Regions from separate parts of the Rummeliibacillus sp. TYF005 genome, predicted to be linked through region 2. Evidence: riboswitches for the same ligand, from Rfam matches in the RefSeq annotation. Region 2 holds a riboswitch; each other region holds the start of a gene.
The links. Region 2 has a riboswitch for S-adenosylmethionine ahead of metA (homoserine O-acetyltransferase MetA). Riboswitches for the same ligand answer to the same signal wherever they lie in the genome.
Positions count from the first base shown of each region.

Region 1: it holds a riboswitch for S-adenosylmethionine, as region 2 does, so the genes downstream of both, CW357_RS09975 (methionine ABC transporter ATP-binding protein) here and metA (homoserine O-acetyltransferase MetA) in region 2, are expected to answer to the same signal.
Region 3: it holds a riboswitch for S-adenosylmethionine, as region 2 does, so the genes downstream of both, CW357_RS07290 (methionine ABC transporter ATP-binding protein) here and metA (homoserine O-acetyltransferase MetA) in region 2, are expected to answer to the same signal.
Region 4: it holds a riboswitch for S-adenosylmethionine, as region 2 does, so the genes downstream of both, CW357_RS12270 (O-acetylhomoserine aminocarboxypropyltransferase/cysteine synthase family protein) here and metA (homoserine O-acetyltransferase MetA) in region 2, are expected to answer to the same signal.

Region 1 covers NZ_ML122558.1:10,333-13,522, reverse strand. Annotated here, with positions in the region: gene CW357_RS09985 (MetQ/NlpA family ABC transporter substrate-binding protein) at 1-132, opposite strand, end outside; gene CW357_RS09980 (methionine ABC transporter permease) at 186-854, opposite strand; gene CW357_RS09975 (methionine ABC transporter ATP-binding protein) at 847-1,872, opposite strand; SAM riboswitch class I at 1,997-2,100, opposite strand; gene CW357_RS09970 (thioredoxin family protein) at 2,158-2,466, opposite strand; gene CW357_RS09965 (toprim domain-containing protein) at 2,479-2,820, opposite strand; gene gcvH (glycine cleavage system protein GcvH) at 2,944-3,190, opposite strand, start outside.
Region 2 covers NZ_ML122555.1:33,720-36,909, reverse strand. Annotated here, with positions in the region: gene CW357_RS09215 (aminotransferase class I/II-fold pyridoxal phosphate-dependent enzyme) at 1-914, opposite strand, end outside; SAM riboswitch class I at 1,313-1,418, shown strand; gene metA (homoserine O-acetyltransferase MetA) at 1,650-2,558, shown strand; gene CW357_RS09205 (elongation factor G) at 2,660-3,190, shown strand, end outside.
Region 3 covers NZ_ML122550.1:26,090-29,279, reverse strand. Annotated here, with positions in the region: gene CW357_RS07300 (Y-family DNA polymerase) at 1-633, shown strand, start outside; gene CW357_RS07295 (YolD-like family protein) at 673-1,008, shown strand; SAM riboswitch class I at 1,130-1,229, shown strand; gene CW357_RS07290 (methionine ABC transporter ATP-binding protein) at 1,358-2,371, shown strand; gene CW357_RS07285 (methionine ABC transporter permease) at 2,361-3,053, shown strand; gene CW357_RS07280 (MetQ/NlpA family ABC transporter substrate-binding protein) at 3,109-3,190, shown strand, end outside.
Region 4 covers NZ_ML122565.1:42,049-45,238, forward strand. Annotated here, with positions in the region: gene CW357_RS12265 (DASS family sodium-coupled anion symporter) at 1-1,100, opposite strand, end outside; SAM riboswitch class I at 1,388-1,503, shown strand; gene CW357_RS12270 (O-acetylhomoserine aminocarboxypropyltransferase/cysteine synthase family protein) at 1,639-2,934, shown strand.

The DNA.
Region 1 (3,190 bases), on a different contig from region 2:
AGGTACATTAGAAGCACCTACTACTAATTTTGTTTCTTTTGAATCACCAGATGATGCTTTTTCGTCTGATCCGCAAGCTGCTAAGCTTAACGCTAATGATGCTGTTAGAATTCCTGCTACAAGTTTCTTCATGTTTTTTCCCCTTTTCTTTTCAAATATGTGAACGTTAATACGTATACACCAAACTATCGTTTATCTGTTTTGGATGTAATAAAATCACCTATAAATTGAATGATAAATACAATCACTAACACTAATACAGTTGCGACAAATGTTACATCGTTACGACTTCGTTGGAAGCCATCCATAAACGCTAAGTTTCCTAAACCACCAGCACCGATTACACCTGCCATTGCAGTGTAACCAACTAATGCTACTGCTGTTACGGTAATACCTGATATTAAAGCGGGTAATGACTCTGGGATTAAAACCTTATAAATGATTGTCCAAGTTTTAGCTCCCATAGAACGTGCCGCTTCAATTACACCTTTATCAATTTCACGTAAAGCGATCAAAACCATTCGAGCATAGAATGGTGCAGCTCCTATGATTAAAGCTGGTAACGCTGCATTGGCTCCACGAATTGTTCCTAGTAAAAAGTTTGTAAATGGAATTAAAAGAATAACTAAAATGATAAATGGAATTGATCGGAAAATATTCACAACAGAGCCCGTTAGTAAGTTGACAACTTTGTTCGCCCAAAGTTGTGTTGGACTTGTAAGGAATAACAGAATCCCAAGAACTAAACCAATTATGAATGTAAGAACTGTTGAAACAGCCGTCATGTAAATGGTTTCTCTTGTAGCTTCCCACATGATTTCCCAATCGACATTCGGAAAGAGATCATTAAGCATTCTTGATCACCTCCGTTTTAATACCTTGTTCATCTAAATATTGAATCGCATTTGATACGTCGCTATCATTTCCAACAATTCGGACGATTAACGTACCATATGGACCACTCTTTGTCGGAGATATATTGCCATGCACAATATTCACATCGATACCAAACTCTCGTATCAAATAAGAGATTACAGGTTGCTCAGTTTTAGAACCAACAAAGAATAACTTTATCAACTGATCATTCGGGTAATCATCCAACATTTGTGAAATGGACTCTTTGTGCCCAGCTGTTTCAGTAACTTGAGAAACGAATTTCTTTGTTACAGTTGCTTTTGGAGATTGGAAAACTTCTAGAACATTTCCTTGCTCAACAACTTTCCCAGCTTCCATCACTGCTACACGATGACAAATTTTTCGGATGACATGCATCTCATGTGTGATTAAAACAATTGTTAGTCCAAGTTTTTCATTGATACTTACAAGTAAGTCTAAGATTGCATCCGTTGTTTCTGGGTCAAGGGCTGAGGTTGCTTCATCACAAAGTAACACTTCTGGATTATTTGCTAGCGCTCTAGCAATACCTACACGTTGCTTTTGTCCACCTGATAGTTGGGAAGGATATGCTTTTTCTCTTCCTTTCAAGCCGACTAACTCTACTAGTTCAAGTACACGTTTCTGACGTTCTGCTTTACTAATACCAGCAATCTCTAATGGAAATGCTATATTCTCTTCGACTGTTCTCGACCATAATAAGTTGAAGTGTTGGAAAATCATACTTATTTTATGGCGTGCATTTCGAAGTTCTTTCCCTTTAATCGATGAAATATTCTGTCCATTTACTGTGACTTTACCTGATGTAGGCTTTTCTAAGCCATTGAGTAAACGGATCATTGTGCTTTTACCAGCACCACTATAACCGATAATGCCAAAAATCTCACCATCATTTATTGATAGGTTAACATCATTAACTGCAGTTAGAGATCCATTAGCGGTTTTGTATTTTTTTACGACATTTTCTAGTTGAATCATACTCAAAACCACCTTTTATATTTACGTCATTGTCGCTCGGGTCTGAACAGCCTCTTTCGCTTTTAATATAAAAGACCCTTCTGTAAGATTAACAGAAGGGTCCACGTAATATACGAAAACCGTTCTCTCATCTTCCAAAGTTCTCACTTTGCGTGAATTGGCACCGTGTCACATTGTGACGGTTGCCGGGCTTCATAGGGCACTTCCCTCCACCTCTCTAAATAAGAGTAACGTAAATAATTATTTAATTTATGTTTGTTACTTTACCACTCTATGTTAACATCGTCAATCTTTTTTCTGAATTTTTTCAAATAAGTATGAAACAGATTGAAATGCATAGATTTTATCTCTTACTTTTCCATTTTCAGTAATTAGTAAACATGGGACACTTTCAATTTTATAGTCTATGGCTAATTGTTCCACATAATTGATATTAGCCTTTCCCATTGGAATGTCTGGAAAGGTTGCTTCCATAATCTCCATCATTTTAGAAGCTACTTGGCACGTTCCACACATTGAAGTGTATAAATAGAAAGTACATTGTTCTTTACTTTCCTTCATATTCTCCCATTCTTCAATTGACCATTCTTGCATAACTTGTCATTCCTATTCTATAAGATAAGCTGGATTTACTTTAAAATCAGCAGCCAATAATATTCTAGCTAAATATTTTCTTGGCGTTACTTCCACTTGTTTATATAAAGAAAGGGTTCGTAAAAAATACGTCTCAGGATATTCTCTCTTCATCAAAGCACGAAGGCAATCGCCTGAATAATCTTCGTCAAAAAAAGCATATAAATCATATTCTTCATAGGGATAGATAAGTTCTTCTAAATTACTCGCACTAATCGTTCCATTCGTACATAGAATTGGAATATCTTCTGCTAATATGGGGTGAATTTGCAATTTATCCTGCCTACCTTCTACAATAAGCACTTTATCAGACAAGCTAATTCCTCCTTACAGTTTTATCCCGCATTGAGTGCAGTAAAAACCTTAACTTAATAGTGTGAACTGCTTGATGTACGTAAAAGCGCCAACACAAAAAGTGTGGCGCTTTTATTGGCAAGATTATTCTTCGATTAGTTCTTGGTATTTTTCTGGTGTAAGTAATTCTTCAATTTGTGATACGTCAGAAGGTTCAATCACAACCATCCATGCTTTTTCATATGGAGATTCGTTAACAAATTCTGGGCTATCTTCTAGTTCTTCATTAATTTCTACAACTTTACCTGAAATAGGTGCATAAAGTTCAGATACAGTTTTTACAGATTCAACACTACCAAATGGTTCATCTGCTACTAGATCGTCACCTACT
Region 2 (3,190 bases):
AAAATATGGTGACGTTTTGTAAACACAGAACGTAAACGATCAGTGATTTCTTCAGCATGATCTAAAGCTACACATGCAGCATCTTGAATCGGTTGGTAAGTACCATAGTCAAGGTTCGATTTTAGTTCTTGTATAATCGAAATCATTTCAGCATTACCAGCAATATAAGCAATACGTGCTCCTGCTAAACTAAAACTTTTAGAAAGAGAATTGATTTCCATGCCAATTTCTTTTGCGCCAGGTGTAGATAAGAAACTCATAGGCTTGCCACCATCAAAATAGAATTCTGAGTATGCAGCGTCGTGAAGTACTATTATATTGTATTTTCTTGCAAATGCTACAACTTTAGCGAAAAATACTTCAGATGGCATTGCAGGTACAGGGTTACCAGGTAAATTTAAAATCATCATTTTTGCTTTTTCAGCAATTTCAACTGGAATCGCATCAAAGTCTGGTAAAAAAGAATTTTCTTCTAACAAAGGCATATAATAAGGAATTGCTTCTGCTAGGTGAATACCGGCATCATAGGCTACATAGGCGGGATTTGTTGTTAAAACATAATCTCCCGGGTTACAAAAGGCCATTGGTACATGAACTAAACCTTCTTGAGAACCCATAGTTTGAATAATTTCTGATTCGGGATCTAAATCTACATTACTACGACGTTTATAATAATTTGCAACAGCTTGGTAGAATTTTTTCGTTCCGCCCAAAGTATAACCGTAAGAACTTGCTAATGCTGCTTGATTAGAAAGTTCCATACGTACTTTTTCATCGGGGGGGAGGTCTGGGCTACCGAGACTTAAATCGATTAACTTAGTACCAGAAGCTGCTTTACGATTGGCGGCCGCTTTTAAATCTCCGAATATTGCTTTTGGAAACATAGCCATTTTTTTTGATCTTTCGATTTTCACTAGTAAGCACTCCTTAGTTAAAACTTAAATTTAACAATTATTTTATCATAGTTATCTATTATATAACAGTAAAAATTAGAAAAATTAAAAAACATAATCCGCATACAAAAACATATCCAGGAAGAATAGTCAAACTTAGTAGGTAATATAATAGATTTAATCTAAATATGTATAAAGAGTCTATTTCAAAATCCTCCTTAGTTTAAAAATGGATACTGATTGTAACCTACATTCATGTGGCTTTTTTTCAATTTTCATACTAAATTCTCCATAATTATCATAAGCTAGGAATAAGTGGTTCTTTTTCTTTAAAGTTGCTTAAGTTTCTGTTTTTCTTGTATTTTCTGAAAAGTTTGCAATATCAGCATTTCCATGTTAGGATTACATTAATTGTATAGATCTTATCAAGAGAAGCTGAGGGAAATGGCCCTATGAAGCTTCAGCAACCTCTGCTCTGCAGAAAGGTGCTAAGTCCTACAAGACAACTGTCTTGGAAGATAAGAAAACTGAGCGGAATTTAAACCTCTTTTCTTATCATAGAAAAGGGGTTTTATTTTTTATCACTCAATTACATTAAGCTAGTTCCTACATCAATTCCACCTATATAACCTAACAAACTAGTGTTAGGTTGAGAGAAGTAATTGTAGGAATTTAAGTTAGTGATTTCAATTGTCAAATTATGAATAATCTTCTCAATCGAAAGTGATTAAAGATATTCAAAAAGGAGAGTTACAAATGCCAATTAATATTCCTAAAGATTTACCTGCTACAGAACTGTTAAAAAAAGAAAAAATATTCGTAATGGATGAAGATCGATCTAGAAGTCAAAATATTCGTCCTTTAAATATAGCTATATTAAATTTGATGCCACAAAAAGAAAAAACAGAATTACAACTTCTTAGACTTTTAGGTAATACACCTTTACAAACAAACGTAACATTTCTAAATACTGCAACACATGAATCAAAAAATGTAAGTAAATCTCATTTAGAAACTTTCTATACTACTTATGAAGAGGTTAAACATCGTCGTTTTGATGGACTGATCATTACTGGTGCCCCAATTGAGCTTATGGAATTTGAAGATGTTGATTTTTGGGAAGAAATAAAGCAAATAATGGATTGGTCAAAAACAAATGTAACATCTGTTTTACATATTTGTTGGGGAGCACAAGCAGCCCTTTATCATCATTTTGGAATTGGAAAATTCCCGTTACCTGAAAAGTGTTCAGGAGTTTTTAACCATACAGTAAAAGATTCAACTGTAAAATTATTAAGAGGGTTTAATGACGTGTTCACAGCACCACATTCACGTAATACTTCGGTTTCATTAGAAGAAGTCGAAGCGCATCCTGAATTATCAGTGTTATCCTCTTCTGATGAAGCTGGCCTTTTTATAGCTATTTCAAAAGATGAAAGATTAATAATGGTAACTGGCCATTTAGAATATGATGCTTGTACATTGAAAGATGAGTATGAAAGAGATGTCGCAAAAGGTTTAGACATCCCTATACCTAAACATTATTTTCCAAATGACGATCCAACGAAGAGGCCTTTGAATGTTTGGCGTTCACATACACATCTACTATTTTCAAATTGGTTAAACTATTATGTATACCAAGAAACACCATATGAATGGGAGTGAACAGACCGTTGTAAGCAAACGAATGCTTGCAACGGTATTTTTTATGAGAGAAAGGATTTGATATACTAATGTTAATGAAATATTAGAAATGAGGAAGTACAATGTTTAAAACAATCGGGGTTTTAGCACATGTCGATGCTGGTAAAACGACATTTTCCGAACAGTTGTTATTTCATACAAATAGTATAAAAACTAGAGGCTACGTAGATCATAAAGACGCTTTTTTGGATTACAATGCGATAGAAAAGGAAAGAGGAATAACTGTTTTTGCGGAACAAGGTAGATTTATAAAAAATGGAGATACTTATACAATTATCGATACGCCTGGACATATAGACTTTTCTCCTGAAATGGAAAGGGCTATAAAAGTAATGGATTATGCAATAGTCATAGTAAGCGCTGTTGATGGAGTAGAAGGCCATACAGAAACAATTTGGCAACTCCTCAAAAAACACGAAATTCCTACTTTTCTATTTATCAATAAAATTGATCAAGAAGCTGCAAATGTTCCTAAAGTACTTAAAGAATTGCAACAAGAATTAGATCAAAATATTCTTCCAATTACTAACTGCTTAACAAATCAAACTCTATCAGAATCAGTTATTGAATTTATCGCTGAACATGATGATGAA
Region 3 (3,190 bases), on a different contig from region 2:
ATTTTTTCTGTTGGGGATTTAGCGCACGCTGATTTAACAACATTAGAAAGGCATTTTGGTATTATGGGCAATCAACTCTACTATCACGCTTGGGGAATTGATCTATCAAAAGTTGGCGAAGCGCCATTGATAGAAGGTCAAATTAGTTATGGTAAAAGCCAAATATTGATGCGGGATTACAACACTAAAACGGAAGTGCTCGCCGTACTTCTAGAAATGTGTGAAGATGTGGCAAGAAGAGCGCGTGAAGCTTATAAAGTAGGACGTACGATTACGCTTGGGATTTCTTATAGCAAAAACGCTTTTGGAGGAGGTTTCCAGCGTTCACGTACGATAGATGAAGCAACAAACGATACGATGATTATTTATCAAATTTGCCAACAGATATTGAACGAACAATACAACGAGCGCCCTGTACGACAAATCAGTGTCAGTATTTCAAAGTTAGAATCAGAACATTCTATGCAACTTAGTTTTTTTGATAAAACACGTTGGAAACGGCGACAACTTGGGACCACAATGGATCACCTTCGTACCCACTATGGTTCTACGGCTCTATTACGTGCCGTATCATATACAAATGCAGGAACAGCTATCGATCGTTCTAAATTACTCGGTGGGCATAAAATTTAAATCTAAAACTGATTCCAATACTAAGGAGTGGTATTACAAATGTTACGTGATCGAGGTAACATAAAATGGACTGCTATGATGTTGCCAGAACATGTACAAAGACTAAGAACCTGGCAACAAGAAGATCAGCAAATCACAAAGCCGACCTTTGATGAATGGACCCTACAAGCCTTAGAGGAAGAACTTTTGCAAGCATATTACGGCAAAAAAGAAGTATTATTAGACGTTTGGCACCAACAAACTAGTGTTCACTATAGAGGAATCATCACCAAACTAATTAGCGAAGAAAAAAAGCTATGCCTACACAATGATACCCAATATAAAGATAAATGGGTTCCGGTAGAATTTATCCTCAATGTTAAGGTATTTGAATAATAGACATAAAATAAGCCAATATAAAAATATTTTTAAATAATTTATTTTTTCTAAAAATAGATTGACAAATAATATAAAAAGAAATAATATGGTTAACATAAACTTACAACTTAACAAATGGAATTTATCAAGAGTGACTGAGGGATAGGCCCTGTGAAGTCCAGCAACCCCCGTTTGGGAAGGTGCTAATTCCTACAGAATTTATTTCTGAAAGATAAATCGACATCTGATTAGAAGATACATCTTTCAGTAGAAGGATGTATCTTTTTTTAGTAGGAATACATAGTTTTTCAATAGAAATTATGAATTTTTGTGCAATAGTAATTTAACAATGATTAGAGGGATGTATATGCTGGAAATACAAAATGTATCAAAGATTTACAAGGTAAAAAAGAAAAGCGTAACCGGTGTAGATCATGTCTCATTGACAATTGATAACGGAGAGATATTTGGAATAGTTGGTTATTCTGGAGCAGGCAAGAGTTCCTTATTACGGTGCATTAATTTATTAGAACAGCCAACAGATGGACAGATATTAATCGATGGTCAAGATTTAACAAAATTAAAAGGTGAGCAACTTCGACAAGCACGATTGAAAATCGGGATGATTTTCCAACACTTTTACTTAATTAGCCAAAAAACAGTAGGGGAAAATATTGAGTTTGCATTGAAAGCTGCAAATATATCAAAAGAAAAGAGAAATGAAAGAGTCAAAGAGTTGCTCCATATGGTTGGTTTGTCAGATAAAAAAGATGTGTTTCCAGCCCAGTTAAGTGGTGGACAAAAACAGCGTGTGGGAATCGCAAGAGCATTAGCTAATAACCCCTCTATATTACTTTGCGATGAAGCAACATCAGCGCTTGACCCAACAACAACAACCTCTATTTTACGATTGTTAAAGAAAATCAACCGAGAACTTGGTATTACAATTGTTCTAATAACACATGAAATGGATGTTGTGAAGGAAATTTGTGATCGCATGGCTATTATGCAAAATGGAAAGGTAATCGAAGAAGGTGCGGTATATGATATTTTCGCCAATCCTGAAAAGTCGCTAACTCAGGAATTTATCAGCAGTGTAGTGTCTTTTGATATTCCGCCAACCATTTTACAAAACGTTAAAGGTAAGGTAGTCAAAATTTTATTCAAAGGCGATGTAGCTGGTGAAGGTGTTATTTCAGATATGCTACAGCAATTTGAGGTACGTGGGAACTTTCTACACGGCACAATTGAATATATACAGGAAAGACCTCTTGGTATTTTTCTAATGGAACTGAATGGGCAAGTGGCAGATATTAACCGTTCGATTTCCTATATGGAAAGTCGTGGAGTCACAGTGGAGGTGTTAAACAATGCTATTTGATCCTAGTCATTTTACAGAAATGCTTCCTGATATTTGGAAAGCATTTGGTCAAACGCTTCTAATGGTAGGTATTTCATTAGCAGTGGCCTTGGTCATTGGTTTACCACTTGGTTTGCTTTTATTCATCACAGGAAAAGGCTTGTTTTCTACAAGTAGATCCGGTTTACTTGGTAACCGCTTTGTGAATGTAGTGGTTGGCTTTATCGTTAACTTAATACGTTCAATTCCATATATCATTCTTTTAGTAGCGTTATTCCCAGTTACTAAGTGGTTAATAGGCGATACGATAGGGCCTATTGCAGCAAGTGTTTCTTTGTCAGTCGCATCAATTCCGTTTTTCGCAAGACTTGTTGAAACATCACTTCGAGAAATTGATAAAGGTGTTATTGAGGCGTCTATTGCAGTAGGGGCGACACGTTGGATGATTATTAAAGACGTGTTACTTCCAGAAGCAAAATCTGGTGTCATTCAAGGAATCACCATGACTATTATTAGTTTAGTAGCATACTCAGCAATGGCAGGAATTATCGGTGGTGGTGGTATCGGTGACCTAGCAATTCGCTTTGGCTACTACCGTTATGACAACACTATTATGATCGCGACAGTTGTGATATTAATCATCATTGTCCAAGCAATTCAATTAGCAGGAGACGCGATTGCAAAAGCAGTCGATAAACGTTAAAAGTAACTAGCATTCTGAAAAAATAGCTTTTTATAAAAAATTGGGGGTTTTAAACATGAAGAAATTTTTGTTTAGCGTATTAACGCTAGTACTAGCAGTGGCTTTAGCGGCTTGTGGTGGAGATAAATCAAAAGATA
Region 4 (3,190 bases), on a different contig from region 2:
ACTTTAGTAGAAAGCCATTGAGCACCTTGTGTATCAAGTAATATTGTACCGAGTGAGATACCTACTGCAAATACAATAATAGTACCCCATGGAATAAGACCTTCTACTTGTTTCCAATCAAAGACACCAATTTTGGGGGCTAATAATACTGCGATAGCAATAATTGTAACAGTTGTCGTATCAAATGGGTGTAGCTTTCCTTCAGTAGCCCAGAAGAATAATAAAATTAAAGAAATAATAATTAGACGAATTTCAGCGGATTTGACAGGTCCTAGTTCTTTTAACTGGGATTCAATCAATTCCTTGCCGCCTTCAATTTTTTGAGTTTCAGGTTTAATCAGATTAATCATTACAAAGAATAGCACGATGGACATAATAATTGAGAATGGTGCTGCGTATATAAACCATTGGCTCCAGGAAATATCCGTATTAAATTCTTTATTGATAAAACTCAATGCGACCATATTTTGCGCAGCAGCTGTCTTAATGCCAACATTCCAAATAGATACAGCTTGTACAGAAGTTATGACTAATAATGCAGCTAGTTTACTATCTTTTGGTAGGCCGAATGCAGCGACCATACCTAGTAAGATGGGCACAACTGCTCCTGCCCGAGCTGTGGCACTTGGTACGAAAAATGCTAATATAATCGAAACGATGATTGCTCCAAATACGATATTTTTAGTTTTTGTACCGACCAGGGATAAAATCCATAAGGCAAGTCGCTTATGTAAATTTGTTGCTTGCATGGCAGCAGCTAAGAAAAGAGCAGCAGCCACTAATGCGACGGCAGAATTGCTAAAACCACCTAAAGCCATTTTCAAAGCATTAGCTGTACCATACTCTAGTGAAGGATCTTCAAGAGTGGGTGCTAATCCGATTGATATTCCAGTAATTGCTATAATCATGGCTGCACTTACTGGATAAGAAACAGCTTCTGTAACCCATAAAATAACGGCAAATCCAAGAATTGCTAAACTCCTTTGACCAGCTACGGGTAAATTTCCGCTGTTTGGCCAAAATGTCATGATTATTAATACAGCAAAAGCAAGTCCTATCCATAGAGGTTTTAAATTCTTTTTCTTTTTAACTTCCTCCATAATTATCATTCATTTCCTTTATCTCCATTATAAGGCTGTGCTTATTGATATAATGTGCATATATATGTCGAAAAAAGGAAAATTTATGAAATACTTTATTTGTAAAGTACACGTTTATCTTATGAAGTAAGATTAAAAAGATAGGAAAATATTGTACTAGTGATTCTTACAAAAAATATAATACAAGAAATAAATCCCTTTCAAAATGATTAATTATTCAGAAAGTTGTTGACTTTTATTCTATTTATCTTCTATACTTACCTCAACAAGATGGAATAAAAAAATAACCTTTATCAAGAGCGGCGGAGGGATAGGCCCTGCGATGCCCAGCAACCAGTAAGTTTATGAATACTTGCTACGGTGCTAATTCCTACAGATTCTAAGCGAGTCTGAAAGATAAGGGGAGGAAATGCTAATCAACCCTCTTCTTACGTGAAGAAGGGTTTTTATTTTTTATAAGCATTGGAATAATGACTTTATAAAAACCCTTTAACACACCTCCGTTTTCCATCTAAAAAATTTTTAGGAGGAATTTAAAATGACAGAATTACGTAAAGAGACTTTAGCAGTTCATGGTGGTCAAACACCAGATCCAACAACAGGAGCTATTGCAGTACCTGTATACCGAACAACTGCATATAAATTTAAAGATTCTGAACATGCACGTAAATTATTTGCATTAGAAGAACCAGGCAATATCTATTCTCGTATTATGAACCCTACTGTAGATGTATTTGAAAAACGAATTGCATTACTTGAGGGAGGTACAGCAGCAGTTGCTTTATCTTCAGGGATGGCAGCTATCGCATTTTCAATATTGAACATCGCACGTGCAGGTGATCATATTGTATCCGCATCTAGTATTTATGGAGGAACTTATAATCTATTTGCGAACACGTTACCTCGTTATGGTATTACAACAACATTTGTCAACGAAAAAAATAATGATGAGTTTGAAGCAGCTATTCAAGATAATACAAAAGCTATCTATGCTGAAACCATTGGAAACCCAAGTCTTTCAATCGTAGATATTGAAGCATTAGCAAAAATTGCACACAAACATGAAATTCCATTAATCATTGATAATACATTTGCTTCACCTGTAGGTTGCAATCCAATTGAATTTGGTGCAGATGTTGTTGTTCACTCTGCAACAAAATGGATAGGCGGTCATGGTACAACTATTGCTGGGGTAGTAGTAGATGCCGGTAAATTTGATTGGACACGTGGTAAATTCCCTGATTATACAGAGCCAGATGAATCTTATCATGGTTTACGTTACGGTGTTGATACAGCAAATGCAGCATTTGCAACTCGTTTACGCGTTCAATTATTACGAGATTTTGGACCAACACTTAGCCCTGACGCTGCGTTTAATTTACTCCAAGGATTAGAAACTTTACATTTAAGAGTTCCATATCATAATGAAAATGCAAGAAAAGTGGCAGAATATCTTCGTCAAAATGACCAAGTAGAATGGGTGCATTACAATGGATTTGATGATAGCGAATTTGCTGCAAATGCTAAAAAATACTTGAAAAATGGTTTTGGATCTGTCCTTACTTTTGGTATTAAAGGTGGACGAAGTGCTGGTCGTCAGCTTATTGATAACATTGAATTATTCTGCCACGTGGCGAATGTTGGGGATGCTCGTTCTCTAATCATTCATCCTGCTTCTACAACACACCAACAATTAAGTCCAGAAGAATTGAAAAAATCTGGTGTTCCGGAAGAATTAGTTCGTCTGTCAATTGGTTTAGAAGCTGCGGAAGATATAATAGAAGCACTAGAGGCCGCATTTGCGAAAGTCGGTAAACCTGAAGAGGCAAAATAAAACTGGATTCGGGAAGCAAAAGTTTAAAGAGTGATGCGTTAAACACGTTCACTCTTTTTCTCTTATATAAATTGGCTTTTTAAAAATAATCTAAAAATTCGATAAAATCAATGATGTAAGCGGTTTTCATGACCTCTCAGAAAAAACAATTGTCCTTCTCAGAAAGATTTTTCTTGTAATCTGTCCGTATGTGAGCTAAAATCAACTTTAAGTTCAGTATTTAAAGATTTCTTTACATGTATAGGTCACATGTTAA